DNA from 2 places in the Picosynechococcus sp. PCC 73109 genome. Region 2 is predicted to be linked to the other one. Evidence: predicted binding sites of a transcription regulator. Region 2 holds the regulator's gene; the other holds the start of a gene.
The links. The regulator NtcA, encoded in region 2, controls nitrogen genes in cyanobacteria. The targets are predictions, from matches to a motif close to TTTGTANCNNNNGNTACAAA.

Region 1 (15,476 bases), 1.3 Mb from region 2:
AGATAGCAATGGAGTTGGGCTGATAAATCCCGTCCCAGTTCCCACAGGGCCGTGCGTTGTTCCCCTGTGACCAAGTTCCGTAAACTCAGCCCTAACTGGGGGGTTGTGGTGTGGAGTGCTAAACCCAAGGTGGGCTCCGGTGCGATCGCCATAGATGTCTGCAAATTGCCACAAATAACAGGCCTTTCATTCTAGGCGATCGCCTGCCGATTACCCAACGGTAGCCCCATAAATTTAGCCTTAGGGATTAGGAATTTTGGCCATTTAAGCTATGATAGAAAATGCTGTCTTTATATAGAATTTTTAGACTAAATTTCATGGCCAAGAAATCAATGATTGAGCGCGACAAGAAACGTGCTCGCATGGTGGCAAAATACGCCGCAAAAAGAGCTGCCCTTAAGGAAGCTTTTAATAACGCAGCTGATCCCCTCGAAAAACTCGAAATCCACCGCAAAATCCAAAATCTTCCCCGCAACAGCTCTCCGACCCGGATGCGCAACCGTTGCCAAATTACTGGCAGACCCCGCAGCTACTACCGTGACTTTGGTCTGTGCCGCAACGTCCTCCGGGATTGGGCCCACCAAGGCTTGCTCCCTGGTGTGGTCAAATCCAGTTGGTAGTGACTGGTCTCGGCCCCAAGGGTTAAGACGATTTAGCGATTATTTTTTATATTTTTTTTCGAGGTAAGGCTTAGCTTTACCTTTTTTTGTGGCGATGGGAGATGGGCAATTTTCAAAAAAGCAGCAATTGTCACCTCCCCTGAAGAAATTCTTTCGTTACACTAGAGACATCTCTTGGTGTTTTGTATTGATTCAAACCTCATTGGAGTTACCTAAGGCGATCGCCATGTCTGAATCCGAAAAAGAAAAATTTCTATTTCCCATTGAGAGCTACCGAGGCGAATTCAAAATGGAGAAAGTCCTCTTTAATGCCAACCTACAGGAGTTTGCCCAGCGGGTAAATTTTATCTGCAACTTAGAAACGAACGGCAAAATTTCATCACAGCAAGCCTATCAAGAAATAAAAAACCTTTGGAAAACCCTCAAAAGTACCCGCAAAAGCCTTGAACTCCCCGATGAGGAGAACAAAGCTTAGTCTTTTTTGGAGAATCATAGCGGCGATCTTTTCGCTACTTTTCCACTAGCCAGAGGGGTAAACTTTGGCTTGGGTTTACGGCCAAACCTTGAATATTAGCCTGGGCAAAAACATATTCTTTCCCTTGCCAAATGGGGATATAGGGCACATCTGCCACCATTTGTTCTTGGATTTGCGTAAAAATTTCGAGGCGTTTTGTCGGGTCAGTCTCTGTCCGTTGGGCATCAATTAATTGGTTCATCGCTTCATTCCAATAAAAAGACCCTTGGTTTTGTGCGCCCCCGGATTCACAGCCCGTTTCTGGGGATCCCACTTCACAATTTAAAAGGGGATGAATGTAATTATCCGCATCTAAAAAGTCTGGGTACCAGTTCCCTAGGGCCGCCGGATAAATCCCCTGGGCAATATTCTGGAAAAAAGTCGCTCCCTCGACGCTGCTGGGCTCAAATTGCAACAAGCCTTCCAGTTCGCGGTTGGCATATTCCCTGAGGGTTGTGGCGATAATGCCACGGGTGGTGGAGCCGGACGGATACCACAGGGGAATTACAGCCGGATTTTCTGGGGTAAAGCCCGCTTCGGTGAGGAGGGTTTTGGCCTGTTCAATGTTGGCATCACCATAGGTGGTTTGGAACAAGGGCTGCGAAGCCGGAAAAGAAGTCGGAATCAAACTATAGAGGGGATCAGCCTGACCATTAAGCACCCGTTCGTTGATCAGGTTGCGGTCGAGGAGAGCGGCGATCGCCTGGCGGACTTCGAGCTGATCGAGGGGGGCTTGGTTACGGTTTAGCACCATAAAATTCACCGCTGTCCCCTCTGCTTCTAGGGCTTGAATTTCGCCGCTTTCTGCCTCCCGGAGGAGATTACTCACCTGTTCCGGCTCCAGGGATTGGTAGGCGATATCCACGGCCCCCGTCTGGAGTGCATTAAATAAATTGGCGGCATTGCTGTTGAAAATTTGGATATCAACCCCGGCATTCTTCGCGGTCTCGCCCCAGTAATCGTCATTGCGGTCGAGGGTAATGGTGTCACTCGTAAAGGCCGTTAGCTTGTAGGGGCCAGTGCCCACCAGTTGACTGGGGTTAAAGGCACCTTCGCCGATTTCGTAGGCCGCGGGGGAAACAGCACTAGCCCCAGCAAAGGCCAATAATGCAGGGAAAGCAGCAAAGGGTTGCTTGAGGGTAATGGTCAGTTCATATTCCCCGGTCGCTTCGATATTCTCGATGATGTCCCCCAGTAAAAAGGAGGGTTTGCCTTTGTTTTCCATGAAGCGATCTAAAGAAAATTTCATCGCCGCCGCGTTAAAGGGTTCGCCATCATGGAAAGTGACGCCCTCCCGCAGGGGAATTGTATAGGTGAGGCCATCGTCGCTAATGGTGGGCAGCGCTGCGGCCAGGAGGGGTTTGATCTCCGTGGTCCCGATTTCGTAGGTGTAGAGACTTTCGGTGACGTTGTAGATGATATTTAAACCGGCAATTTCGTAGCTATCGGCGGGATCGATGGTGCGGGGTTTGGCGGTGGTGCCCAGGGCCAAACGATTATTGACATCGGCGCTAATGGTGGTCGTTTCACTGTTGGGAGTGGTGCCGTTGGGATTGGGATTACAGCTCACCAGAAGGGAACCAAAACAAAGGGCGATCGCCGCTACAGAATAAAATTGCCGGGAATGGATCATAGTGCTTTTGGACAACAGGACTAGGTGGACTTGATCATAGCGGGATTTGACCCCGAATATTGTTGGACAGACCGGGCTTGGGGATCGAGGACTTGGTTCAGCTTGCCACTGCGGTAGCCCTCTAGGTCTAGGGTGACGTACAGAAACCCATAGCCTTGGAACGTCTTGACCAGGGCATCGAGATCTACCTGGACGACAAAATCGCGAATTTGTTCGGGGGGCAACTCAATGCGAGCCGTGTCACCCTGGGAACGCACCCGCAGCGATCGCCAGCCCAAACGTCGCAGATAAACTTCACACCGACCGACCCGCTGGAGTTTTTCGGTGGTGATCAGCTCTCCATAGGGAAACCGGGAACTGAGGCAGGGTTGCGCAGGCTTATCCCACCAGGGCAACCCCAACTGTTTGGAAATTTCCCGCACTTCTAATTTGGTGATCCCCACTTCTGCCAAAGGCGATCGCGCCCCCCGTTCTTTCGCCGCTTGAATCCCCGGACGATAATCTTGGAGATCATCGGCATTAACCCCGTCAATGACGTAGGGATAGCCCCGTTCTAGGGCCAGGGGTTTAAGGGTGTCGTGGAGTTCGCTTTTGCAAAAATAGCAGCGGTTGGCCGGATTGCTGACGTAATTAGGGTTGTCCATTTCGTGGGTTTCCACCTGTTCGTGGACAATGCCAATGGTTTTTGCCTGGGTGATCGCCGCTTCCAATTCTTCGGGTAACAGGGATGGTGAAACGGCAGTCATCGCCACGGCGCGATCACCTAAAACATCATAGGCTACCTTTGCCACCAGAGTGCTGTCAATGCCCCCAGAATAGGCAATTAAGGCCCGTTCCGTTTCCTGGAAAAAATGTTGCAGTGCCGTAAGTTTTTCTTGCCAAGCCATGGGTCGCTGCGTTCACTGAAGGTTTAGCTTGGGATCTTAACAGATTGCTCTAGTGCTTTTGGCCCCAAGGCGATCGCCATTTCCCTAGCCACCATAGGTTTGATCAATCTCGGCCTCGATCTCCCGCACCACCTCTAGGGGAAGTCCCAACCGCCCCAGGAGTTGCTGGTAAACGATACTCTCCAATTCATTGACTTCGTTGGCCCGAATTACCTCATAACTAAGCCTTAGGGCGGTAATTTTCTCAGTGTCCGTGGTCAGAGTATCTGTCAGCTGCTCTAGGGGAAGATTGCTCGCTAGGTAATTTTCCAGTTCCTCTTGCAGTTGGGCCTGGTGCTGACTGTCGTTGGTAAATTGCTCACTCAAGCGACTGAGGATCACCTGTTTCTGCTCCGGGGCAAAGTTGCCATCGGCCCAGGCCATACTCGCAGCGATGCGAATCAAGTTCATTTGCTCCGGTGTGATGGTGGGTGCTTCTCCCAGATAAACCTCAATCACTTTGGGGTCGTTCTGTACCTGATTCATGTTGCCTTCACAGAGCACAGAACCCTGGTGCAGCACCGTCACTTGTCGCGCAATCTGGCGCACAAACTCCATATCATGTTCAATCACGATCAGAGAATGGCTTTCGGCGAGGGCGAGGAGTAAATTACCGACGTTTTCCGTTTCCTCATCGGTCAAGCCCGCCACGGGTTCGTCCACCAACAACAGATCCGGGGACTGGGCCACCAGCATACCAATTTCTAAACGCTGTTTTTCCCCATGGGCCAACCAAGCCGCTTGAATATCGGCTTTTTCGGTGAGACCAATGGTTTCCAAAAGACTTAGGGTTTGGGTTCTTTCCGTAGCCTTGGTTCCCCCAAAAAGAGTAGGTAAAACGTTTTTGTGACGATTACAGGCGAGGTCTAGGTTTTCGCGCACCGTTAAATTTTGGTAGACCCTAGGCGTTTGAAATTTGCGACCAATGCCGAGGCGGGCCACTTTGTGTTCCGGGAGGCCGCTGATGGTTTTGCCTTTAAATTTGACGTTACCTATGGTGGGTTTAACCTTGCCGGTGATCACATCCAAAAACGTAGTTTTCCCCGCACCATTAGGGCCAATGATCACCCGTAGCTCCCCTTTACCCATGCGGAAGTTGAGGTTATTGAGGGCCTTAAAGCCATCGAAGTTGACGGTCAAATTCTCAATTTCCAAGATATTTTCCATGGTCTCGCCCTACTCCTTTGTCACTAATTGGTCTTCTTGGATATTTTGCACATCGGGATCGTCGGCGATCGCCGGATAACTGACTGGTTGTCCAATACCCAACAGATGGGCCACTTTGACCCAGAGGACATCCTGCACCCAGCCCACAATGCCGTCGGGGAGCACCGTCACCACGATTAAAAACAGCGCTCCTTGGAAAAAGAGCCAAATTTCTGGGAAGCTTTCACTTAAATAGATGCGGGCAAAATTGACCAAAATCGTGCCGATAATTGCGCCGATCAGGGTCGCCCGGCCTCCCACCGCCACGGAGATCACCATCTCAATGGAAAAGGCCACTTCCATGTAGTTCGGCGTGATAATCCCACTTTGTACCGTATAAAGGGCTCCGGAAATTCCGGCGATCGCCCCGGCGATCGCAAAGACAACTACCTTAAACCAGGTGGGATCGTAGCCCGTAAACCGCACCCGCGTTTCATCATCCCGAATGGCGATCAACATCCGGCCAAAGCGACCACTCGTTAGCCAGCGACAAAGGAGATAAACCAACAGCAAGGCCACAATCGTTGTTTCATAAAACAGCAACTGAATTCCTGAATCCCCGACCCGCTGCCCCAGGAAAACGGCGGTATCTGTTTTGAGACCGTTGGTGCCGTTGATCAGCTTTTGCTGACCATTAAAAAAGTTAAAAAAGACCAACAGCGCCGCCTGGGTAATGATCGAAAAATAGACCCCCTTAATGCGATTGCGAAAGACAAGATAGCCCAAAATCCCCGCAACGATCCCTGGCACCAGCACCATGGCAAGCAGAGTCAGGGGTAGCGAGTAAAAAGGCTGCCAAAAGAGGGGTAATTTTTCGACGCCATAGAGCATAAAAAATTCGGGAATGGCACCATCAGGCAGTTGCAAACTGAGGTGCATCGCCAGGGCATAGCCACCGAGGGCAAAGAAAATCCCTTGGCCAAGACTAAGCAAGCCAGTGTAGCCCCAAATGAGGTCGATCCCCAGGGCGACGATCGCCATGGAGAGAAAACGCCCCACGAGTTTGAGGCGAAATTCCGGCAAAATCAAGGGCAAGATGACCATCGTAATGATCACCAGAGCAAGGATGATTGCTCCCTCAATGAGAAGTTTGGTGCGCTGTTGTTTGCGCTGGTCACGTCGGGTTAAACCTACATTCATGGTGCTGTTTATGGGCTGGGCTATCGGAACAAGGGCTTATAGTTCTGCGGTTCTGCCTTTCGGCGGGAAGAGACCCGCAGGCCGGAATTGGAGGAAGCCGATAATAATCACAAAGGTCATCACCTTCGCCATACTGGTGGTGGCAAAAAAAGTGGCCAAATCCAAGAGAAATTGTGGGGCTTGGAGAGAGGTAAAAACGGTAACAAATGTGCCAGAACCAATGAGATAGTTGATAATCCCCAAACCGAGGGCCGCCAAAATGGTGCCGAGCAAATTACCAACGCCCCCCACCACGACCACCATAAAGGCATCGACGATGTAGTTTTGGCCGGTATTTGGCCCGACGGAACCCAACAGGGCGATCGCCACCCCGGCAATCCCTGCTAAACCCGACCCCAGGGCAAAGGTCAAAGCATCAACGCGGGCGGTAGGAATCCCTAGACAAGAACTCATTTCGCGGTTTTGGGTAACGGCACGGATTCGGAGGCCCCAGTTGGATTTGTTCAAAAACCAGTACATTGCCCCCAGACAGATCAGGGTCAAGATGATGATAAAAATGCGGCTGTAGGGCAGTTGGGCGGAACCCAGGGAAAGTCCCCCCTGGAGCCATTTGGGCGCAGTCACATCCACATTTCGGGCACTAAACCACGGCTTTGTGAGGGCGTCATTTTTCGTCAGATTGACCGCGAAAATCACCCCAAAACCAAGGGCAAAGGCGGCAATCACGTTTAATTTATCCAGCCACGTTTTTAGGGCCACGGCTTGGATCTTGGCGAGATTTAAAGCTTGGAGCACAGCCCAGCGGATCACATCTTTAAGGAGAAAGGCAATGACCCCGAAGGCGATCGCCCAGTTCACACTGCGGACAAACTGCTGCAAAATCAGGCTGACCCCCCAGGTGGCCAAGAGGGTTTCTAGGGGACGGCCATAGAGATAGCGGATTACGCCCCGCTCTAGGCCAAAGCCCACTGCGGCGGCCACAAAAAAAGCCAGGGGAATCGCAAAGATAATGTAGAGATTAAAAAAAGGTTCCCCGAACCCCCGGAATACATTTTGGACCACGAAGGTTGTGTAGGCGCCCAGCATCATCAATTCGCCGTGGGCCAGGTTGATCACCCCCATCAAACCAAAGGCGATCGCCAAACCCAAGGCCGAAACCAAAAGCACAGATCCAATGCTGACTCCGTTAAAAATACCGATTAAAAGTTCTGTCACAAGGTAAACCCACCACAATACGCGCAATAAAACCGCGAGAAAGCCGGATTCTGTAGGGCGGAATCCCAGCTTTCCCGGAAAACATCTGGGCGTTAAACCCTAGATGGCATATTTTTCACCCTTTGTGGGGTCGCTCCAGTCACAGGCAAATCCTTTGGTGGATTCAACATACTGGTTCCAGGCTTGGGGGGCGATGGGGCCGTCGGTTTCCCAGACGATGTCGAACATCCCGTCTTCCCGTACTTGGCCGATGCGCACGGTCTTTGAGAGGTGGTGGTTAACATTCATCGTCACCGGGCCTTCGGGAGCCGCAAATTCTTGACCAATGGCGGCACTCCGCACGGCTTCGAGGTCATAGGCATCGGTCGCCCCATTGGCGATCGCCGCTTCTACCGCCTGCTTCCAGATGTAGACCATGATGTAGGCCGCTTCCATGGGGTCATTGGTCACCCGGTCTTCACCGTACTCTGCTTTAAAGTCTGCCACCCACTTTTCATTTTCGGGGGTTTCTACGGTTTGGAAGTAGTTCCAAGACGCATAGTGACCCGTGAGGTATTCGGGGCCAATCTGACGGACTTCTTCTTCGGCGATCGACACCGACATTACCGGATATTGCTCCGGGGTGAGGCCCGCATCACGAATTTGCTTAAAGAACGCAACGTTACTGTCACCGTTCAAGCTGTTGAAAATCACGCCGCCGTTGGGAAGCGCTGCTTTGATTTTGGTGATAATCGGCGTCACTTCAGTGTTACCGAGGGGGAGATAGTCTTCGCCGACCGTGGTGCCACCTTTGGCTTCTAATTGGGCTTTGATAATGGTGTTCGCGGTTCTGGGGAATACATAGTCAGAACCGACGAGGAAAAATTCTGTGCCCTTATTTTCGAGGAGCCAATCCACAGCGGGCTCGATTTGTTGGTTCGGGGCGGCCCCAGTGTAGAAGATATTCTTCGAGCATTCCTGGCCTTCGTACTGGACAGGGTAGAACAGCATGTGGTCTTTTGCTTCAAAGACATCTTTAACCGCTTTTCGGCTGGCAGACGTCCAGCAGCCAAAGACGACGGCGACACCATCTTGGTCAATGAGTTTTTCGGCTTTTTCTTTGAAGACATCCCAGTCGGAGGCACCATCTTCGACGATGGCTTCGATTTGTTTGCCATCGATGCCACCGGCGGCATTAATTTCTTTGATGGCGAGTTGTTCGGCTTCGACCACTGTGGTTTCACTAATGGCCATGGTGCCACTGAGGGAGTGGAGAATGCCAACTTTGATCGTGTCACCACTGGGGGTTGAGGTTGTGCTGCCACTATCGGGGGTATCAGGGGTTTCTGTGGGTTGGCCGCAGGCTTTGAGGAGAATACTGGAACCGAGGGCGGCGGAACTGTAGAGAATAAATTTACGTCTTCCGAGATTACTCATGGTTAATGCGATTTTCTCAAGGGGCTTTGGGATAGTGTGTGGGAGGAAAGAAGCTTAAAGTTTAAGTCGTGTTTAAGCTTTGCAGTGTAAAAGTCCCGCCCCTAAAAAAATGTGACACTTGATACAAAGTGCCGATGCGCTTGATTCAAGGGTTTGTTAATGGAGAAGAATTAATTTAACTTTACATTAAAGAAAATGGACTGCTTGCCCCTGCTCGGTCAGCGGATAGCCCTGAAGAGGCGATCGCCTAACTGGAGAATGTCATCCCGTCGGGGAATTTGCGCCAGCCAATCAGGGGGAATATTGTCGAGGCCGTAGTAAAGTCCGGCCAACCCCCCGGCGATCGCCGCTGTGGTATCGGTGTCGTCCCCTAAATTCACCGCTGCCAACACCGTATCCTGATAGTTTTCATGGTTTAAACAGCACCAGAGGGCGGCTTCGAGGGCATGGACGACATAACCGCTCGATTGAAGCTCATGGATGGGCAATGTTGCTAAATTTCCGTCAAAAATACGCTGGTAGTGGCTGAGTTCCGGCTTATAGATGGAATCGCGATAAAACTCTTCGGCCCGTTGTATCCCTTGCTGGTAGGCAATTTCAATACTTTTTCCGTGTAACAGTTCCAGGGCAATGGAAATATAAATGCCGCAGGCAATGAGGGAACGGGGATGACGGTGGGTCAGATAGGAAATGTTGTGCACGAGATCCAAAAGATCGGCGTAGGGCAGTCGCTCACCACAAAAGGCGAGGGGCAAAATACGCATTAAGGAGCCGTTGCCATTACTCCGCTCCCCGATCCCACCTGCTTCCAGGGGATTGATACCCGCTAAAATTTGATGAATTGCGGCGGCAGTCGTGTTGCCCACATCAAAGGTTTCGCCGTGGGGTGTCCAGTAAGCTTCCTTGAGCCAGAGACCCATCTTGCGGCCCAGATGTTCGGGGAGTTCTTCGCCCAGACCCACCTCGGCGATCGCCTCGGCCAGACAAAAGGTGAGGGAACTATCATCCGACCAAGTGCCAGGGGGTTGATTGTAGGTGCCATAGCCCCGCATCGTTGTCACAGGGTCCTGCTGTCGAGCGCTACGCTCAGAAAATTCCACAGGCACGCCCAGGGCATCACCCACACAAAGCCCCAATAATCCCCCGTGAATCTGCACTTGCGTGACCATCAACGATTACCCCCCTAAGTGATCAAATTGCTCAAACATATTGTGGATCAACTGTTGGGTTTTCGCTTCTAGTTTTTGCCAATCCACGGCCCCAGACGCCTCGAACAGGGTTTCATCGATTTCCACGGTGCAGCCATTTTCCACGAGGGCTCCGGTGGGATAGGCGACAAAACAGATCTGATAACAGAGATCCCAGATATTGACTGTCGTTTCGATGTGGTCTTTCTTGAGGCGCAAAACATAGCCAGGGTAGGGGTCTTGAATATCTTCGTACTCCCCAGTCCAGGGGGAATCTTCTAACTGGGCACGGAAATTATCGACGACCCGAATAAAGGCCGGTTGGAGCAGCATTTCGGCCTGATTCCAGGCTTTACGGGTTTTAAATTTTGGCTGCATAACTTAGAAATTCTCCCAAAAGATACAACGAACCACATAACACCCTAGTGTGGGGGGTGGCGATCGCCTGATCAAGGGCTTCAGATAAGGTTTCATGGGTTTGACAGGATGCGAGGGCCGGACAAATCACCTGGGCCAACATTGCTAAACTCTGGGGATCGGCGCTGCTATGGCCCCCCACTGGTACAAGATGCAAGTGATCCCCGTCTCGTAGGAGGGCTTCGAGGACATTTTGGTGATCCTTGGTGGAGAGCATTCCCATGACCCAAGTGACGGGTTGGGGGAGGGTGTCTACATATTTGCGTAATTCCGCCGCTGCCACACCATTATGAGCGCCATCAATGAGGATTTTTTGCCCCTGCCATTGGTGCCATTCAATACGTCCAGCCCAGCGGGTTTTAGCAATACCGTCGCGCAATTGTTGATCGGAAATTTGCCAACCTTGTTTGCGCAACGCATAAATAGTTTCAATGGCGATCGCCGAATTGTGCAGTTGGATCTCGCCTAAAAGGGGCAACGCATATTCAAGCTCACCGTATTTAGCGCGGATCTCCCCCGGCCCCTCTCCCGAAGAGGGATGAATGGCTTGGGCAGGCTGAATCCAGGTAGCAGGACAATTTAACTCACTAATTTTTTCACGAATCACTTTCGCCGCGATCTCCGGTACTTCCCCAATCACCGCCGGACAATCTTGTTTTAAAATTCCCGCTTTCTCCCCGGCAATTTTATCTAAGCTGTTACCTAAGCGCTGCCAGTGATCCATGCCGATGGAGGTAATGACAGAAACGAGGGGGCGATCGCAAACATTTGTCGAGTCCAAGCGTCCCCCCAACCCCACCTCAATCACGGCAATATCTACCTGTTCCTGGGCGAAATACAAAAATCCTGCCGCCGTAATCACCTCAAATTGGGTCGGTGTTTCTTGGTTGGGATCAATGGCTGCTTTCACCTGTTCCAAAACCGTCAGTAACTGCTCGGAAGGAATTGGCTGATTATTCAAACAAATCCGTTCCGTCCAGTCCACCAAATGGGGTGACGTAAACCGCCCGACCCGATAGCCCGCCGCCGCCAAAATAGAAGACAAATAAGCACAGACCGACCCTTTCCCATTGGTACCCGCCACATGGAGAATCGGTACTTGGCGTTCTGGATGGCCGAGGCCCGCCAATAGTTGGGTAATGCGCTTTAAACCGAGGTTAATGCCAAAGCGTTCAAAGGTTTCAAGGAGATTGGCGATCGCCACTTGGCTCATGGTGAATATCAAAAATTTGGGACAATATCCCCAGACTATAATGTATTTGTGTATGGGAAATTTCCAAAATCTGGGTTAATGCTGTTTTACGGAACTCCGCTACTGGCTCGATCTCACAGAGACCGACTGATAAGCCTTGGTCGATGCCTGGCTGTTTGGGAAGAATGTGAAAAAATACTTTAAGCTGTAATTTTCTGACTAAAAAGCCAAGTGAAAATTTTAGTTATTCATAATAGATATCGTAATAGAGCAGGAGAAGACTCTACTTTTGATCAAGAAGTTGCTTTATTACAACAGAGCAATCATTCTATTCAAGTCTGGACGAAGGACAATAAAGACATCGACGTAGGTGATTTTTTAGATGCCATAAGATTAGCACTTAGTACAATATGGTCTAGCAAATCTTACAGGGAGCTTTTAGCGATTATTGATGATTTTAAACCAGATATCATTCACGTTCATAATACTCTGCCATTGCTTTCGCCATCTATTTTTTATGCAGCTAAAAAGAGAACAATTCCAACGGTTGTTACTATTCAAAACTACCGTTTGAGTTGCCCTAAAGGAACTTTTTTTCGGAATAATAGTACCTGTGAGATATGCCTGAATAAATCTTTATTATTTAGTGTTTACTATAAATGTTATCGAGATTCAAGATTGCAGACAGTAACGGTTGCATTGATGTTACAAGTTCACCGTTTATTGAGAACTTGGACAGAAACTATAACTGCCTATATTGCGGTAAGTCCATTCGTTAGAAATAAGCTTGTTGAGATGGGAATTCCTGCGGAAAAAATTTATTTAAAACCCAATTTTCTTCAAGGTAAAACCCAACAGCCTGAAACTATTGATTTTGGAAAATATTATCTTTTTGTTGGCAGACTAGAAACAGAAAAAGGAATTCTAAACTTATTAAATGCATATCAAAATTTAAAATCTGAATATCCTTTATATATTGTCGGCAGTGGTGGTTTACAGTCAGTAGTGGAACAATATGCCTCTGATAATTATAAAATCCAATATTTAGGACAAAGAACGCGGGAAGAAGTTATTCAATATATGCAAGGGGCGATCGCCTTAATTTTTCCGTCTACTTGGTATGAAGGGTTTCCCTTAACAATTTTGGAAGCTTATAGTCAGTCTTTACCAGTGATTGGTTCAAATATCGGCTCCGTGAGCTATGCAATCCAAAATGGAATTACGGGTTTAACTTATCCGGTAGGTGATGAAAAGGCTTTGACACAAGCATTATTTTTTATTGAAGCTAATCCAGAAAAATGGCTTGCACTTAAGCAAAGAGTTTTAGAAAACTTAGATGATATTTATTTTGCTGATCAAAATATTAATTATCTCTTGGAAATATATCGAAGTCTTATTGAGGCTTAATAGAAATAGATTGTAGTAATGCTCCCATATTTATTAAAGGAAAAAAATCATAGCAAGCATTAATAATTTTCCTTTTTATAGAAGGCATATTTTGGGTGCTTTCGATAACAGACGGAGAAGCGGTAAAGATAAAATTTGTTTTAAAGTCAGCACGTTGAAGACAATATTTCAAAGAACTGGGTTGGAAATAAATAATATGCTCTGGGGGTTTTATCTGAGACCATCTATGACCTTTAAGCTTAGCGCCGAATCCAGCAATATTTGGTGTTTCAATAAAGAAAATGCCACCTGGTTTAAGCAGTTGATAGACTTTTTGGATTAAAGTATTGGGGTCGAGTAAATGTTCAATAACATGATACAAAGTTACCATATCATAGTAATTAGAGAGTAATTCTAGAGACAAAGCATCACCCGTAGCAACACACATTTCCCCAAGAAACTGATTTGCTTTAGCCGATGCAATTGGAGATATTTCTGTTCCTGAAACCTGCCAGTTATATTGTTTGGCAACTTTCAAGAAATCACCTGTACCGCAGCCGATATCAAGTAACTTTCGAGAAGATTGTCTTAAAATCTGTGGGGCATACTTTTTGAGTGCACTTTCAAACTGTAAATATCTGTTGGTCGCAAATTCAGTGCCAGACATTGGGCTTTCAGAGAATTCGCTACGATAGGCTTCGGAGTTATAAAATTCTTCTAGTTCCTGTGGTGAGGGTTGTGGAGTGTAATAGATGAGATGGCAATTCTTGCATTTCACCAGTTTCCCTGTTTTGACTGGGAATAAATATTTTGATTGCTGGGCAGTACAGACTGGACATTGTTCTTGCAGATTCATTTTCTTAAATTAAATTTCTGAGTTTTCTATAGACGCGAGGCCAGAAGCCAAATTTATGACTTTGTGTAAACTGATCAGCGATTTGACATTGCATAACTTTAGGAGGATGTTTTAACGGAAAAGAGATTGGGGCAGTTTCTAGGTTTGCATAAGGATTAAACTTATTGGTCGTGTGGGTAGCAGAATTATCAAAGCCGATATTTTTAACAAGGTTGGCTTCTGGAAGAATTGTGAGACCATCATTCATCCAACAAGAAAATGTCCACCGATATGCCCAGCTATCTACTTTATCTAGATAAGCTTGTTTGAATTTTCTTTGCCAATAATTAACGGCAAAAGGATTATGGAGTAGTTTTTTTAGTTGTTTTTGAGAATCAGAAGACTGTAGAAGTTTCATTTCTATATCATAATGTTGCCAAGCTCTGCGCCAAGTTGCCCAACCCCAACAATGATTATAGATTGAGAAATAATAGTTGTATTCTGTTCTTTTTCTACCAAATTGAAAATTATCACCAGAAATATGCATTATTTTTGGTTCATAGCGATATTTCTCAAGTAGCGCCTCACAAAAAGGAAAAAATGAAAGATCTGGCAAACAGTCATCTTCTAAAATAATCGCTTCTTCAACTTTTTCGAAAACCCAATCCAAACCGGAGGAAACGCGATTTTTACAACCTAAATTAGTTTCAGCATAGTTAGTCAAAACTTCGCAGTCCCAATCTACGGTATCAATAATTGCTCGGACAGCAGCGCATTTTTCAATATCGTCGGGGTGGGTTCCCCTTGGCCCATCGGCGACAACGAGAAGCTTTGGGGGTTTAGCCTGACGAATAGCATTAAAAACCTGCTGAGTCGTATCGGGCCGATTAAAGACTAAAAAGGCAACAGGGGTCTGCATTAGCTGTCTCTTTTAAGATCTCGTAAAGATTTTCCGTATTTATAAATTTTAGTGGACGATTGGGCTTTTCTGATTAGATATTGTTGTTTGCCAAAGAAGGTAAAATATTTTTACAAAAGCTTTTGTCCAAACGATACTCCAGTTCCACAATTTTAAATACCACGGACAGGCCAACCAAATAAAAATACTAAAAGTCACTGGATTATGGGCAGATTTTTGCGAGAAAAATTTTTGTAAAGATTGCTGAAAGGTGGGGGCAATAAAATTATTTAGATGATGATGTCCAGTGTTTTCATTATCCCAACTAATGATCACGTTGGGATTGGTTAAAAGCTGAAATCCTTTACGTTTAGCACGATAAGTGAACTCATAATCAGAAATATAATGGGGTAATAATCTAGGGTAGAAGCTTCCAATTTTTTCAAAGGTTTGCCACTGAAGGAAAAGGGCGCTGGTGCAAAAACAGTCCGGAGTTTCATTATTTTGTACTGGGCGGAATTTGAACTGTTGCCAATTAATTTTTGTTCCTTTACCGATATTTCCTTTTTGATGGCATTCAGCCATGAGGAGTGTATTAGATTTATTTTTGATTTGGCTTAATCCATTTTGAAGAAAGTCAGTATCAAATTCAGTGTCATCATTCATGATTAAGATGACGGGATTATAGTCAAATTTTTGTTTTTTTAGCCAAAGATAACCCTGATGCAAGGCTCCTGCCCACCACCAGTCGCCTATACCTCGGATAATTGTAAGATTGGGAATTGCGGCTTCGACCATTGTTGCGGTGCCATCGGTGGAACCATCATCCAGCAGAACAAGATGATAGTCTTGGAAAGTTTGTCGTTGAAGATGCTGAATAAAATGTTGTGT
Region 2 (15,476 bases):
ACCGTTACTGAGGCCCACTAATTCTAAGCGGAGGGGGCCAGCCGTAAAACCATTTTCGATGGCGATCGCCCGAATTTCTGTCACGGGTTCTGGCGCATTATTGAGGGCTTCGACAAAATTGATAATGTGACCGACATTGCCATCTTTAACCTGGATATCTCCGAGAACCCCGGCTCGCCGCGCCCGGAATTGCGCTGCCCCCAACAGAAAATCCACTGGACGCCGGGCGGCACTAGGATTTTGCACACTGAGCTCCTCTAGGGACAAAGTGGCAATCACTTCCCCGGCACGAAAAACCTGCTCATTTAAAGTCACATCCGCAAATACTTGGACGGAACCTTCCCCCTGGAGGTAGTTCCCCGCTGCCAGGAGGCGCACCACGTAGTCCCGACCATCGGCAATTTGCCCTAGGAGTTGTTGCACTTGGGCATTGGTAATTTGCACCACCCGCGCCTCAAAGTCAGGATTAACGCCTCCGGTGGCAATGATCGCGTTGCGATTCGCTTCCCGGAGCAGCTGATCAACGGCTTGGCTGGCTGCTTTGGGATCAATAATCCGCACCACCCCAAAGGCTAAAACTTGCCCTGTCGTGAGGGCGACATTCCCACTCCGGAAATTGATGTAGTTGGCTTCAAGGATATCAATTTGCTGTTCTAGGGAGCCAATCTGATTTTCTAGGCCCGTGAGCACTTGATCCTTTTGGGCGATCGCCTGGTCGAGTTGGGCAATGCGACCATCGCGCTGGTTGATCTCGGCTTGGAGCTCACTTTGTTGGGCTTCTAGGGCTTCGATCTGCTGGGAGCGTTCCTCAACAATGGTGTTTTGTTGGTTAAGTTGGGCGCGGAGGGTTTCACTTTGGGCCTGGAGGCGATCGCGCTGTTGCCGCAAGGTCGTTTGCTCTGTGGTGAGCGCATTAATATCAGCCTGAAGTTCGCTGGCCTGTTCCCGAAAACCCGCCAGTTGCGTTTGGGCCGTTTCAAATTTTGCTTCAATTTCTTGTAAATCTTGTTCTGCTTCTAGGCGATCGTCCCTCGCGGCCTGTAACTCTTTTTCAATCTTTTCCTTTTCCGCCGTCACATCCATCAACTCTTGCCGCCGCTGGGCGAGGATTTCGTCCAACTGAAAAACTCCCTGGCGCAAGGACTTGCTCAAGCCAAACAATAACCCCAAGGTGCTGGCGGCGATCACTGTCCCCGTCATGACCGTGACGACCACCGCCGTCTGTTTTGGCCGCAGATTAAATAATGTAAGCCGCGCTTTGCCGACCTTACTACCAAGGCGATCGCCCAGTGCCGCCAGGATGCCCCCCAAGATTAAAACTGAAAAGATTAGTACAAAAGCACTGGTCATTTAACAAAAAGGTGACATCCAAACACACAAGTATGACTTCTCTACTTTAGCGTTAAGCGAACTGTTGACTCAGGTTTACGGGGTCATGGACGGTAATTTTTTTCTTATAAATCGAAATCATGTCCTGTTCCCGGAGTTCTCCCAGGAGGCGCGTTACTGTCACCCGTGTAGAACCAATTGCTTCGGCGATCGCCTGGTGGGACAGTTTGAGATCAATGCGAATCCCCTCATCGGTCGGCACCCCAAAATCTCGACAGAGAATTAACAAGAAACTCACCAGACGTGATCCCATATCCCGGTGGGCCAGGGTTTCAATCATCATCTCCGTTTGTAAAATCCGTGACGACAGCCCCTTTAGCATTAACATCGCCAATTCTGGGTGCTCATTAAGCGCCTTTTGCACCTGCTCAATGGGAGCCGATAACAGTTCTACAGGGGTAAAAGCCACTGCATGGTAAAAGCGATCCGACTTTTGTCCCGTGAGTAGCGATAAAACCCCAAAGACACTATTCTCCCGGAGTAGGGCCACCGTAATTTCTTCCCCCGCTTCATAGACCCGAGACAGCCGGACAGCCCCTTTCAGAAGAAAATAAACCCGTTCCGCTGGGTCCCCCGGAAAAAAGATCGTCTTGCCCCGGTCATAGTTCTCCACAACAGGTGGGAAGGGGCCACTGTGAAACTGACGAAACGCTGTCGCAAGGTCTGTAATTTGAGTCGCAGGTAGTTCAGGCACTGGATTGGCAGAAGAGAAAGGAGGTTGGTTGAAATCAGGGTTGTACATCATAGATTCTGTTGGGCAACAGTTCCCCACCGTGATGGGTGAAATATCAGCGCTCAGTGTGCAGAGACCATGAGCATTCCCCTTAAACTAAATCTTACTCTGGTATAGTATTTTGTACTTTTTGCTTCAAAATAATTATGGATTTCTGGGTTAGTTCCCAGGCATTTTGCAGAATTTTCCCTGATTTGCCCTAAAGTAGCCGTTTGCATCGGAGTCACCAGAGCGCGAAGATAATATACGCTGGCTTCTTGGCTTTAATTTTTTATACTTTTTGAGAACCCATATGCTTGATTTAACCGGAAAAAATGCCCTAGTCACTGGGATTGCAAATAATAAGTCCATTGCCTGGGGGATCGCCCAACAATTACATGCCGCCGGGGCGAATATTGGGGTTACCTATCTCCCCGATGATAAGGGACGGTTTGAGAAAAAAGTAGGTGAGCTTGTGGCGCCCCTCAACCCTTCTCTTTTCCTCCCCTGTAATGTGCAGGATGATGCCCAGGTGGATCAAGTGTTTGAGTCTGTCAAAAAAGAGTGGGGCAAGTTAGATATTTTGATCCACTGTCTTGCCTTTGCGAACCGCGAAGATTTGACGGGTGATTTTAGTGATACTTCACGGGATGGGTTTAATACGGCCCTTGACATTAGTGCCTATTCTTTAACGCGTTTGGCGCGGGGGGCGAAAACCGTGATGACCGAAGGGGGCGCCATTGTGACCCTGACTTATTTGGGTGGGGTGAAAGTCATCCCCAATTACAATGTGATGGGTGTGGCAAAGTCGGCCCTTGAAATGAGTGTGCGTTACCTAGCGGCAGACCTCGGCCCCAGTAATATTCGTGTGAATGCCATTTCGGCTGGCCCGATCCGGACTTTGGCTTCCTCGGCGGTGGGTGGCATTCTCGATATGATTCATCACGTGGAAGCAACGGCTCCTTTGCGCCGAACTGTAACCCAAAAGGAAGTGGGTAATGCGGCGGCGTTCCTCTGTAGTGATCTTTCGAGTGGGGTCACGGGTCAAGTGCTCTATGTGGATTCTGGCTACGAAATTATGGGGATGTAATGTCCTGTGGCGATCGCCCTTGGGTTCCCCCTCAGTGATAGGGGGATTTTGTTTTTTATTGGATGGATTCATGGCGGCAGAGTTTAAGCATATTTCGGTGTTGCGAGAAGAGTTGATAGCGGGCTTGGGAGTAAAACCAGGGGGGCATTACCTCGATGTAACCCTGGGGGGAGGTGGCCATACAGAATTGATTTTGCAACAATATCCCGATGTGCGGGTGACGGGGGTAGACCGGGATAGCCAGGCGATCGCCGCGGCGTCAGAACGATTAAAATCCTTTGGCGATCGCTTCCGGGCGGTGCGGTCAAATTTTGGCGAATATAATCCCCAAGGAGAAAAATTTGATGGGATTATCGCTGATCTTGGGGTGAGTTCGGTGCAATTTGATCAAGGCGATCGCGGCTTTAGTTTTCGTTTTGATGCCCCCTTGGATATGCGCATGGATCAACAACAGACATTAACAGCGGCGGATATTGTCAACACCTATGAGGAAAAGGCGTTGGCGAATTTATTCTATGAGTATGGTGATGAACGATTGTCACGACAAATTGCGAAAAAAATAGTCATGAAACGCCCGATTCAGACAACCAAAGAATTAGAAGAAATTGTGTTTTATACCTATCATCCCAAGGCCAGAAAAGCGAAAATTCATCCGGCAACAAGGGTCTTTCAAGCATTACGTATTGCCGTCAATGGTGAACTCGATGCGCTGCAATATCTATTAGTCAATGCCCCCCAATGGCTTAAACCCCAAGGCCGATTAGGGATTATTAGTTTCCATAGTTTAGAAGATCGTCTCGTCAAAAATGCCTTCCGGCAGCGGGACATTTGGCGGGTTCTAACAAAAAAGCCAATGGTTGCCAGTGAAACGGAAATTAACCAAAATCCCCGGGCACGATCCGCAAAGTTACGCTTTGCCGAGTTGAAAGAAATAGCAGAATAGGCGATCGCCTTTTTCTGAAACAGACAAGCTAAGCTGGATGCAGACAAAATTTTCTGTCGATGGGGTCTAGCGCAATGAATTTTACCCTCAGTCTTCCCGATACATGGCGACTCAATGGCGAACAATTCTTCGAGTTGTGCCAAAACAATCCGGACTGCCGTTTTGAACTCAGTACCCAAGGAGAACTAATTATCATGCCACCGACGGGCGGAGAAACTGGACGACGCAATATTAAGCTCTCTGCCCGCCTGGAAATATGGAGTACAACAAATCAACAAGGCGTTGCATTTGATTCTTCGACTTGCTTTAAGTTGCCCAATGGTGCCCATCGTTCTCCAGACGCCGCCTGGGTAAGCCGTCAGCGTTGGGATGCCCTCACCGCTACCGAAAAAGCGAAGTTTCCGCCCCTCTGTCCAGATTTTGTTGTGGAAATTCGTTCTCCGAGCGATCGCCTCCAAACCCTCCAAGAAAAAATGCAAGAATATCAAGATAATGGCGCAAAATTAGGCTGGCTGATTGATCCGACCACGGAGCGGGTAGAAATTTATCGAGAAAACCAAGCCCCAGAGATTCTAGAGCAACCGGATTGTCTTTCTGGGGAACAAGTTTTATTAGGCTTTGAACTCGATTTAAACCCCATTTGGCATCTGGATTGATTATTTCTGGGGATATTGGGCCGTAAAGGTCTGGATTGCGTCTAATCGCGACGACATCAACACACATTTTGCCAACAGTTCAAAGTCAAGATCTGGCAACAATTTACTTTTGGGTAAAGCTTGGTAGGTATTTTCTTCGAGGACATAAATTGAAAATTTTTCCGCTTGCCACAGCCAAACTTCCTGAATGCCGAGGCGTTGATATTTTTCGAGTTTCTGGGGACTACCGCTGGTGACATTGACTTCAATGGCGAGATCGGGATGCTCTTTTTGTTCACCGAGATAATAGGATTCATCTGGTTCAAAGGAAACGGATTTTTCTCGCGAGACACGGGGGGCACTCCCGACAGGATAAAATTCGATACCTTGACTAAACAAATATAGTTCTACGAGAAAGCCGATAATGGTTTTGATGGATTCGTGGTATTCCCCCAGGGTCATCAGTTCAATTACTCCGTCTAGGTAGGTGATCCGCAGGCTGGCAGCTTGACCGATCGCCGTTTGGATCGCCTGGAATTCTTCCCAACTGTAGCGGCCAGGGAGGATTAAGCTTTGGCTTTCGGTGAGGACGGGTCGGCTCGTGGCAACGGTCATAAAATCGTCCCTCGTGCTGGGTGATGGTATGTTCTATCCTACCGAATTCGGATTAGGAAAAAGGCGATCGCCCCATCCCTTACACTGGGGGATAATCTTTCCGGCAAACAATTTCAGGCGACAGATATAGAATGCAAACCTATTTTGCAACGGTAGCCCAGGGCATCGAAGAGCTTGCGGCCCAGGAACTGATAAACCTCGGTGCCCAGGTGGTGAAAACAGAATATTGCGGGGTCTCTTTTCAAGGCGATCGCCAATTGTTATACAAGGTTAATCTCTGGTCACGGTTAGCGTTTCGGGTGTTGGTGCAAATTAGAAAAGTCAAAGCATTTACGGCGAAGGAACTCTATCGCGGTGTGCAAAGCATTGACTGGTCTGAATACCTCGTCCCCAACCAAACCATTGCCGTCACCTGTACCGGTAAAAATAAAAATCTCAATCACAGCCATTTCACGGCCCTCCAAGTGAAAAACGCGATCATCGATCAACAGCGGGATCAATTTGGCGATCGCTCCAGTGTCAATGTCGAAGATCCTGACGTCTTGATCAATGCCCACATTCGGGACAATCGCTGTACCCTTAGCCTCGACAGTTCCGGTCACAGTTTGCACCGTCGGGGTTATCGGCCCGCCATGGGAAAAGCACCCCTCAAGGAAAATTTTGCGGCTGGTCTCCTGGATCTCGCCGAATGGACACCGGATCTGCCTCTGGTTGATCCCCTCTGTGGTTCTGGCACTTTTGTCATCGAAGCAGCCCTAAAAAGTTTAAACTTTGCCCCCGGTCTCTTCCAGGGGGATTTTGGGTTTCAGCATTGGCAGGATTTTGATGCTGAGCTTTGGCAAACTCTCCTCAACGAGGCCGAATATGCGACCAAAGACCAACTGCAACAGCCAATCATTGGCCAAGACCGCGATCAAGAAGTGATTCAACAGGCCTGGACGAATGCGGAAAATTGTGGGGTTGCCGACCATATCCAACTGGCTTGTCGGGAATTAGAACAAGTAGAAGCCCCCGCCGACCGTGGCGTGATTATCTGCAATCCGCCCTATGGCCATCGTCTCGGTGCCGATGAAGATTTGGGACTGCTTTATAAACGCATTGGCGATATTTTCAAACAGCGATTTAAGGGCTGGACGGGCTATATTCTTACGGGCAATGCAGAATTGGCGAAACGGGTCGGGCTGCGGGCATCGCGGCGCTTTGTGGTCTATAACGGTGGCTTGGAATGCCGCCTGCTGAAATACGAACTCTACTAAAGGGTTCTCTGTTAGGATGGGGGGCAAATTGACGCTCTTTTTTCACCTCATTTTTAAACCTTGGCATGGAGATCCTCTGCACCCGTCCCGGATGTCACCATCCCCAAAATCATTTTAGTGATCTCGATGATCCAACCCACCTAAAAACAGCCCAGCAGAAGTATTGCACCAGTTGCGGGATGCATTTAATTTTGGGTGGCCGCTACCTTCCCCAAAAACTTCTCGGTCAGGGGGGCTTTGGGACGGCTTTTTTGGCGCGCGATCGCTATACGCCGACCATGCGCCTGTGCGTGGTGAAGCAGTTCCAGCCCATGGGAAATTTAGATGATCAGCAGTTGGCTATGGCCCAGGAATTATTTGAACGGGAGGCCCATGTTTTAGAACGAATCGGCAACCGTCATCCCCAAATCCCCGATTTGTTTGCCTTTTTTCCGTTGATCGTGCCGCAACCTCAGGGCCAGGGAACGGCCCAGTATTTTTATCTCGTGCAAGAGTACATCGAGGGGAAAGATCTAGACCAAGAATTAGCGGAACGGGGCAAATTGCCGGAGACGGAAGTTAAAGAAATTTTTATGTCGATGCTAAAGGTCTTGGCCTTTGTCCATGACCAGGGCACGATCCACCGGGATATCAAACCGTCAAATATCATGCGCCATGTGGACGGAGAACTCTATCTGCTGGACTTTGGGGCAGTCAAGGAGGTCACGGCAGGGGCGGGGGCGGCCAGTGCGTCCCAACGTTCGACGGGGATTTATTCACCGGGCTATGCACCACCGGAACAGATGCGAGGGGCGCAGGTTTATCCAGCGACAGATCTCTATGCGTTGGCAGTCACTTGCATTGTATTGCTCACGGGGGAAACGCCGGAAACATTGTTTGATGGGTATCAAAATAAATGGCAATGGCGCAAATTTATCCAAAAAATTGAACCGCGCTTTGGGGCGCTTTTGGATTTGATGTTGGAATCGACTCCAGGCGATCGCCCAAAATCTGCCCAGGTGGCCCTCCAGCTTTTAGACTTGCCTACCCAGCAACAAGCCTCTGCGAGACCTGCCGCTTCAGCCACAAAGGTACAGCCTCCGGCCCCAGCAAAATCCCCTAAACAACAAAAACAGGCCCCCCTTGCGCCACCTAAAAAAACACCACCTCCCGCGAAAGCACCGACTGGGAGCCAAGCCGCCACTAGTTCTGTAGTGCCACTCTTGATTGGGGTGGGGTTTACGGGCTTTGAGGGGGTGTTATTGATGCCCCTTGTGGGGACTTTCCTCGCGGGCAATGTGGGCATGGGCGTTTGGGGGGCGGCCATGGGGTTAATTATTTTGGCGATCGCCCGACGCATCCTCGAACTGAAGGAAATGGTGATCCTCGGCGCCATTACCCTGGGGGCGGCTTTTTTCCTGGTGCAAACCGTGGAATTTACCACCCTGGCAATGATTGCTATTTTGGTTGGGGCGGGCTTGGTGGCGGCGATCGCCTTGTTTACCCTGATTTACCGTTTGCTCCAAAAAATTCTTTAAACAGCCCAGCTTTCCGTTACTTCTATGGACAATCCAAGACTGAGATTGTTCACCCATAGCGCCATTACAGCGGGCATTACAATAGAGTATCTAAAACGTTAGATAACCGATAGATCTCCCTATGCTAGAAGCCTACCGCAAACACGCCGCCGAACGCGCCCAATTAGGAATTCCCCCTTTACCTCTAACCGCAGAACAAACCTCCGAACTCTGCGATCGCCTCAAAAATCCCCCCGCAGCAGAACAAGAAGAACTGCTGAGTTTACTGCGCGATCGCGTGCCCCCCGGTGTCGATGAAGCCGCCTATGTCAAAGCCGGATTCCTCACAGGCATCGCCAAAAAAGAAATTACCTGTCCCCTGATCAGTCCCCAGGGCGCAGTGGATCTTCTGGGCACCATGGTAGGTGGCTATAACGTCCAATCCCTGGTGGAACTCCTCAAATCCCCCGACAGCAACATTGCCAGTGCCGCCGCCACCGCCCTCAGCAAAACTCTGTTGGTTTTTGATGCCTTTAACGATGTCCTCGAACTCGCCGATACCAACTCCTACGCCAAACAAGTGATCGATGCTTGGGCAGAAGCCGCTTGGTTTATCGGTAAGCCCAAAGTTCCCGAGGCGATCACTGTTACTGTCTTTAAGGTTCCCGGTGAAACCAATACCGATGACCTTTCTCCGGCGCCCCACGCTACAACTCGCCCCGACATTCCCCTCCATGCCCTCGCAATGTTGGAATCGAAAATGCCAGAGGGGTTAGAAACCATTGCCGAACTGAAGCAAAAAGGTCATCCCGTTGCCTATGTCGGTGATGTGGTCGGTACCGGTTCCTCTCGGAAATCGGCGATCAACTCCGTACTTTGGCACCTCGGCCACGAAATTCCCTTTGTCCCCAACAAAAAAGCAGGGGGTTATATCCTTGGCGGTAAGATCGCCCCCATTTTCTTCAATACCGCTGAAGACTCCGGTGCGCTGCCCATTGAGTGTGATGTCAGCAAGCTCCAAACAGGCGATGTGATCACCATTCATCCCTACGCAGGCAAAATTACCAACGAAGCGGGCGAAACGATCTCCACCTTTGAACTAAAGCCCGAAACAATCCTCGACGAAGTGCGAGCGGGTGGCCGAATTCCTTTGCTGATTGGTCGGGCGCTGACTGACAAAACCCGTGAAGCCCTCGGACTCGAACCGACAACACTATTTGTACGTCCCTCCCTGCCCGAAGATACCCACAAAGGGTTTACCTTGGCACAAAAAATGGTGGGTAAAGCGTGCGGTTTAGAAGGGGTTCGCCCTGGGACATCCTGCGAGCCGATCATGACCACCGTGGGTTCCCAAGATACCACTGGCCCCATGACCCGCGATGAGTTGAAAGAGTTGGCCTGTCTCGGTTTCAATGCGGATCTCACCCTGCAAACCTTCTGTCATACTGCCGCCTATCCGAAGCCAGTTGATGTCGTTACCCACAAGCAACTGCCCGACTTCTTTGCGACCCGTGGTGGTGTTGCCCTCAAGCCCGGTGATGGCATTATTCACTCTTGGTTAAACCGGATGTTATTGCCCGATACCGTGGGAACTGGTGGTGACTCCCATACCCGTTTCCCCTTGGGGATTTCTTTCCCGGCGGGTTCTGGTTTGGTGGCCTTTGCAGCGGCATTGGGTGTGATGCCCCTTGATATGCCAGAGTCTGTCCTCGTGAAATTTACGGGTGAGCTGCAACCCGGCGTCACCCTCCGCGATATTGTCAATGCGATTCCTTGGGTAGCGATGCAACAGGGTAAATTGACCGTCGGCAAAGAGAACAAAGTGAATGTTTTCAATGGTCGGATCATGGAAATGGAAGGTCTGCCGGATCTCAAGGTAGAGCAAGCCTTTGAATTGACCGATGCGACTGCTGAGCGTTCCTGTTCTGGTTCGACGATTAAACTCAGCGAAGAAACTGTGGCGGAATATCTGCGGTCTAATGTGGTTCTCATGAAAAACATGATCGCCCGTGGTTATTCCGATGCCCGGACTCTGCTGCGCCGCATTGCGAAGATGGAAGAATGGCTCGCCAATCCTTCTCTCATGTCGGCGGACTCTGATGCGGAATATGCGGATGTGATCGAGGTGAACCTAAGCGAGATCAAAGAGCCCATTGTTGCCGCTCCGAACGATCCTGATAACGTCAAACTGATGTCTGAATGTGCCGGAGACAAGGTTGATGAGGTCTTTATCGGTTCCTGTATGACGAATATTGGTCACTATCGCGCAGCGGCGAAAATCCTGGAAGGGGCGGGTGTTGTTAAAGGTCGTCTCTGGATTTGTCCGCCCACGCGGATGGATGAGAAGCAACTCCGGGATGAAGGGGTTTACGGTGTCTTTGCGGCGGCAGGGGCACGGACGGAAATGCCCGGCTGTTCTCTTTGTATGGGGAACCAAGCCCGCGTTGAAGATAATGCAACGGTCTTCTCCACTTCAACCCGGAACTTCAATAACCGGATGGGTAAAGGCGCACAGGTGTACCTTGGTTCGGCGGAGTTGGCAGCGGTTTGTGCGCTCCTCGGCAAGATTCCCACGGTGGAAGAATATCAGGCGATCGTTTCTGAAAAGATTGATCCGTTTAAGGGTGATCTGTATCGTTACCTTAACTTCAATGAGATTGATGGCTTTGAGGATGAGGGTCGCGTGATTGCCCTCGAAGATATGCCCAAGATTGAGGATCTTCTCGGTATGCCTGTTGGTGCGAAATAAATAAATCTAATTTTATAATTGGGGTGAGTCAGAAATGGCTCACCTTTCTGTTTATGGGCAAAAAACATTTCAAAAAGGCGATCGCCTCCTTGGAAGCGAGAATCCAAGAGCATCAGGACAAAATAAATCAAGAGTTGGCAAAAGATTTTCCAGATCAAGGTTTAATCCACCATTGGAAAAAAGAGATTCAAGCTTTTCAAAAAGGTATCCAACGTGCACTCAGAAGATTAGGGAGAAGCTAATGCAACTTGCTGAAAAGAAAATCAACACTCAAAATGAAACATTAAATAAACTGCTTTTAGAGCTTCAAGAGGAGTGTCAACAGGTCATTTCTCTCATTCATCAATTACAACTCTCTGACTTGAGCGATCGCCAACGCGGAAAAATCTTATCGGAACTTCTCGTTTCATCAATTCACTTAAATACTCACTGTGATGAAGAGTGGCAAAATCTGATTGCTGATGAGTTGCAAAGTTTATCAGATTAAATGAAACTAAAGAGCTCTACAAAAGAAACAGATAAATAAATTCAAATTGCTCATAAAGATTAGGCGATCGCCACTATTTTTTTCTTGATGAAGACTACTGGGTGGTCATCTCCAGAATCGCTTCAGAGAGAACTTTTACCGTGTTTTCTAGTTGTTCTACTCTTTCTTCCATCGTCTGGGGCAGCGGCAGTTTTTCAACCAAAGGCACCAAATTTTTCCACCCTCTCTGGCAAGTGATGCCGTAGGTTTGTTTATAGATTTGGTAACACTTATCATAGGTGCCATAGCGGGCTTGCAACAACTTTTGGTCTATCTTTTTGTTTCCAGATAAAGCATAAGGTTCTCCCAAATCTTTTTGAGCCTCAACAATTGTGCGTAGGCGTTCATACAAACCAGCAGTGATTGCAAAAACGCGGGCTGTATTTTTTAAGCTTTGCTTGTCTAATTCTTCTAATTCATCAATGATGCGACTAAATCTGGACATGGCTATCTTCCTACTTATTTATCCAAGAGACTTCTTTGAGTATTGGCGATCCCTGATCCCATTTGTGGTTTCTCTGGGTCTGCTTCAGGATTCAAATCGATGGTGCCTGGATCCTTCGGGTCATCTTCAAAGAAGATCAGTTGTAAAAATTGCCATACAGCCTGGAATTTACCGAAGATTGAATTGGTTTGTCTCACCCTCTCCGCCACGGCATAGGCTTCTTGTTCCATTTGTCTCAGTTCTGAGTAGAGTCGGTCTTTTTTGATGGTGGTTCTTTCTAAATTCTGAATTAAAGTTGTAATCTCCTGGTTAGCCGCATCGAGTTGACGCTCAAGTTGGATTTTTTCATCGCTCTTTAAGACCAATTGTCCTTCTAGGGTGTCGATATCCGTTTCCAGGATTTCTATTTGGTCTCTGTATTTCTCCGTCCAACTTTGGAGGGCACCCCGAGAAATTCGCAGGGATTTAATTACCTCAATGGCGTCTTGAAATGCTTGATCCTCTGGTTTTTCCTTTGCCAGTTGATACAGTTCTTGAACTTTTTCTTCAAATCCTTCTTTCACGCAGCCTCTCCATACACTTACTTCCCTTAAGGATATTGGGAGAGCGCGATTAGTCTCAATCTTGCTTTAATGTTCTTAAGAAACGTTCCGAAAAATTCACTGCTTTTTGTCGCGCAAAAAATATTTCAACATTTATCTCCCCTCAGTCAATTTTTCCTAGATGATGTTGGCGATCGCCAAAGAGATTCTTTATATTTCCTTAAGATTTGGCCGGGTTTCTTGTGGAAAACTTTCGTTTTTTTGTGGAAAAAGAACTGTTTTTGTGGAAAAAGCCTTAAAAAGGGACCAAAGCCAATCCCCCCGACTGGAAAAAATCACAATAGGGGGGCGATCGCCAAAAATTTTAAAACCTTTAGAATAAAGCACCGCCGCCCAGGACGCCACCAACGGCTTGGAGCAAGAAAATTGCCACAATGGGGGATAGATCCAGCCCACCGAGGGGCGGAATAAACGAACGGAACAGGTTAAGGTAGGGGTCGGTCACAGGGCTCAGAAAACCCATCACTTGCATTGCCCAATCTGCGGTCTGAAACCAACTGAGAAGAATGCGGACAATGAGAAGCAGAAGATAAATCTGGATAAAGTTTCCGAGGCTGACTCGTAATAGTTCGGCTGCCATGTTCCTGTTACCGTATAAAAAACTGAAGACCTGACAATGGGGTCTTTGTCGTTCATCTTAACCGATGTTGCAGAATTGCTTGGGTACGGATATCAAGAATTGGGGTTCAATGGCTCCTGACCATTGTGGGGATGTAATACCGTCATTTGTTGGCGGACATCGTCAATGGCACCATTCAGTTGGGCAATCTTATTCTCCAGGCTGCGACGGGCCATTTCCATCCCTTCTTCGGTGTCAAAGCTGAGAGGTTCTTCTTCCTCTGACCACTGGGCCTGACGCGGGGCATTATTGTCTTTCACTTTCGAAGCGGCGATCGCCCCGGCAATACCCCCCACAACACCACCAAAAATAGTGCCTAACAGGAACCCCGTCCCAAATCCATCGCGTTGACTCATAGGAAACCAAAACCCTTGATTCTTCTCAGTGCTACTTTAAGCTTAACGGTTGGGGATCGCTCTTGACTAGGGTGAGTTTGCAAAGATTTTTGCCAGGGAATGACCCTTGCCTGGAGATTTATTTTTTGTCTCCTGACGTGCCAGCGTTAGAGGTCAGTGAGTACCAAAGGTGCGATCGCCGGCATCCCCGAGACCAGGCACGATAAAGCCTTGATCATTCAGTTCTTGGTCGATCATCGCCGTATAAATTTGTAGGGCAGGATAGTCTAAACTCAGTTTCTGGAGGGCTGGTGGAGCAGCAACCACAGAAATAATGCGCACATTCTCCATGGCAATGCCGCGTTTTGTCACTTCAGCCATGGCCGCCGTGATCGTCCCCCCTGTTGCCAACATCGGATCGAGGAGCAGCAGGCGAGTTTCTGGGTCAAATTGCGCTGGCAAATTATTTAGATAGCAAGCCACCTCAAGGGTTTGTTCGTCCCGCCGATAGCCGAGGTGGTAGGTGGCCGCAATGTTGGGGATCACCTCCTGGGCTCCTTCCATTAAACTAAGTCCGGCCCGCAGAATGGGAATTGCAATAAGCGGCGTTTGGGGATGGATTAAGGTGGCTGGGGCCTGGGCGAGGGGGGTTTCAACGGCGGCATCGAGGGTGGGCAACCAATAGCGACAGGCTTCGTAGGTGAGCCATTTCCCCAGTTCTTTCATGGCCGTTTTAAACAGGGGGGTGGGGGTATTGGTTTCCCTGGCGATCGCCAACCAATGTTTGAGGAGGGGATGATCAGGCACAAAAACCCGGAGTTGCGAAGCCATAGACGTTTTGCATCAAGAAAGAACCGTCCTTTAGACTAGCATAAGCTTTTAGATGAAACCCGATGCGCGTCCCCACCTATCCCCACGATCAGTTTGCGATCGCCTTTGCTCCCCTCTCCTTTGATGCGGTGTATCGTCTCGCCGAAGACCCCGGTAGTGGGGCCGTGGTGGTGATGAGTGGCACCGTCCGGAATCGCAGCGATGGCAAGGCTGTCCATTATCTCGAATATCAAGCCTACGAACCGATGGCGATCGCCATTTTCCAACAAATTGCCCACGACATCCGCCAACAGTGGCCCGACACAAATCGAGTCGTGATTCACCACCGCATCGGCAAGCTGGAAATCGGCGAAATTAGCGTTCTGGTTGCCGCTAGTTGTCCCCACCGGGCCGAAGCCTTTGCCGCCTGTCGCTACGGCATTGATACGATCAAACACAATGCCCCGATCTGGAAAAAGGAATTTTTTGCCGGGGGCATGAGCGAATGGGTGCAGGGTTGCCGCACTGCTGAGGGGTGTTAATCCTTCCTGACAGATACCCTTGTAACCGTTTGAAGAAAGTTTAGGTGATCGCGTATGATGGGACGCTGGTTCACATAAGGAAATCGCGGATATGGCACGTCGTTTAGCACTATTGAGCGTCTCAGACAAAACTGGCATCGTCGAATTTGCCCGGCAACTCGTAGAAGAATTTGAATTTGACATCATCAGTAGCGGCGGCACCGCCAAAGCCCTCAAGGATGCAGGCGTCCCCGTCACCAAAGTCAGCGATTACACCGGTTCCCCAGAAATCCTCGGTGGCCGTGTGAAAACTCTCCATCCCAAGATCCACGGGGGCATCCTCGCTCGCCAGGACTTCCCTGAACATTTACAAGACTTAGACGACAATAATATTCGGCCCCTCAGCCTCGTCGCGGTAAATCTTTATCCCTTCGAGCAGACCATTGCCAAAGCGGGTGTAACTGTTCCCGAAGCCGTTGAACAAATTGATATCGGTGGCCCCGCAATGCTCCGGGCAGCGGCGAAAAATTTCGGGAGCCTTACGGTCATTTCTAATCCCCGCTATTACGACGAATATTTAACGGAACTGCGCAATAACAGCGGCACTGCCACGATTGAATTCCGGCAACGCATGGCCGGGGAAACCTTTGCTCTCACCTGTGCCTACGACCAGGCCATTTCCAGCTATTTTGCTAGCACCGTGAATGCTGAAGCAGACTTACCCCAACGCTTA

Region 1: a site for NtcA is predicted at 8,779-8,798, ahead of urtA (urea ABC transporter substrate-binding protein). Genes of this name have one in related genera too.

Annotation. Positions count from the first base shown of each region.
Region 1 is NZ_CP013998.1:443,769-459,244, forward strand. Features, by position in the region: gene tsaB (tRNA (adenosine(37)-N6)-threonylcarbamoyltransferase complex dimerization subunit type 1 TsaB) at 1-152, opposite strand, end outside; gene rpsN (30S ribosomal protein S14) at 318-620, shown strand; gene AWQ23_RS02135 (hypothetical protein) at 847-1,095, shown strand; gene AWQ23_RS02140 (ABC transporter substrate-binding protein) at 1,130-2,767, opposite strand; gene larE (ATP-dependent sacrificial sulfur transferase LarE) at 2,788-3,654, opposite strand; partial or broken gene urtD (urea ABC transporter ATP-binding protein UrtD) at 4,126-4,860, opposite strand; gene urtC (urea ABC transporter permease subunit UrtC) at 4,870-6,039, opposite strand; gene urtB (urea ABC transporter permease subunit UrtB) at 6,076-7,254, opposite strand; gene urtA (urea ABC transporter substrate-binding protein) at 7,354-8,670, opposite strand; gene AWQ23_RS02170 (ADP-ribosylglycohydrolase family protein) at 8,889-9,839, opposite strand; gene AWQ23_RS02175 (hypothetical protein) at 9,846-10,235, opposite strand; gene AWQ23_RS02180 (folylpolyglutamate synthase/dihydrofolate synthase family protein) at 10,219-11,478, opposite strand; gene AWQ23_RS15685 (glycosyltransferase) at 11,698-12,873, shown strand; gene AWQ23_RS02190 (bifunctional 2-polyprenyl-6-hydroxyphenol methylase/3-demethylubiquinol 3-O-methyltransferase UbiG) at 12,860-13,708, opposite strand; gene AWQ23_RS02195 (hypothetical protein) at 13,713-14,606, opposite strand; gene AWQ23_RS02200 (glycosyltransferase family 2 protein) at 14,655-15,476, opposite strand, start outside.
Region 2 is NZ_CP013998.1:1,783,494-1,798,969, forward strand. Features, by position in the region: gene AWQ23_RS08575 (DUF3084 domain-containing protein) at 1-1,350, opposite strand, end outside; gene ntcA (global nitrogen regulator NtcA) at 1,403-2,134, opposite strand; gene fabI (enoyl-ACP reductase FabI) at 2,415-3,191, shown strand; gene rsmH (16S rRNA (cytosine(1402)-N(4))-methyltransferase RsmH) at 3,262-4,134, shown strand; gene AWQ23_RS08595 (Uma2 family endonuclease) at 4,209-4,790, shown strand; gene AWQ23_RS08600 (Uma2 family endonuclease) at 4,791-5,384, opposite strand; gene AWQ23_RS08605 (class I SAM-dependent RNA methyltransferase) at 5,516-6,640, shown strand; gene AWQ23_RS08610 (serine/threonine-protein kinase) at 6,706-8,157, shown strand; gene acnB (bifunctional aconitate hydratase 2/2-methylisocitrate dehydratase) at 8,279-10,885, shown strand; gene AWQ23_RS16330 (hypothetical protein) at 10,920-11,372, shown strand; gene AWQ23_RS08630 (hypothetical protein) at 11,467-11,856, opposite strand; gene AWQ23_RS08635 (hypothetical protein) at 11,871-12,419, opposite strand; gene AWQ23_RS16005 (hypothetical protein) at 12,580-12,780, shown strand; gene AWQ23_RS08645 (YggT family protein) at 12,772-13,038, opposite strand; gene AWQ23_RS08650 (hypothetical protein) at 13,131-13,433, opposite strand; gene upp (uracil phosphoribosyltransferase) at 13,587-14,243, opposite strand; gene AWQ23_RS08660 (molybdenum cofactor biosynthesis protein MoaE) at 14,306-14,764, shown strand; gene purH (bifunctional phosphoribosylaminoimidazolecarboxamide formyltransferase/IMP cyclohydrolase) at 14,856-15,476, shown strand, end outside.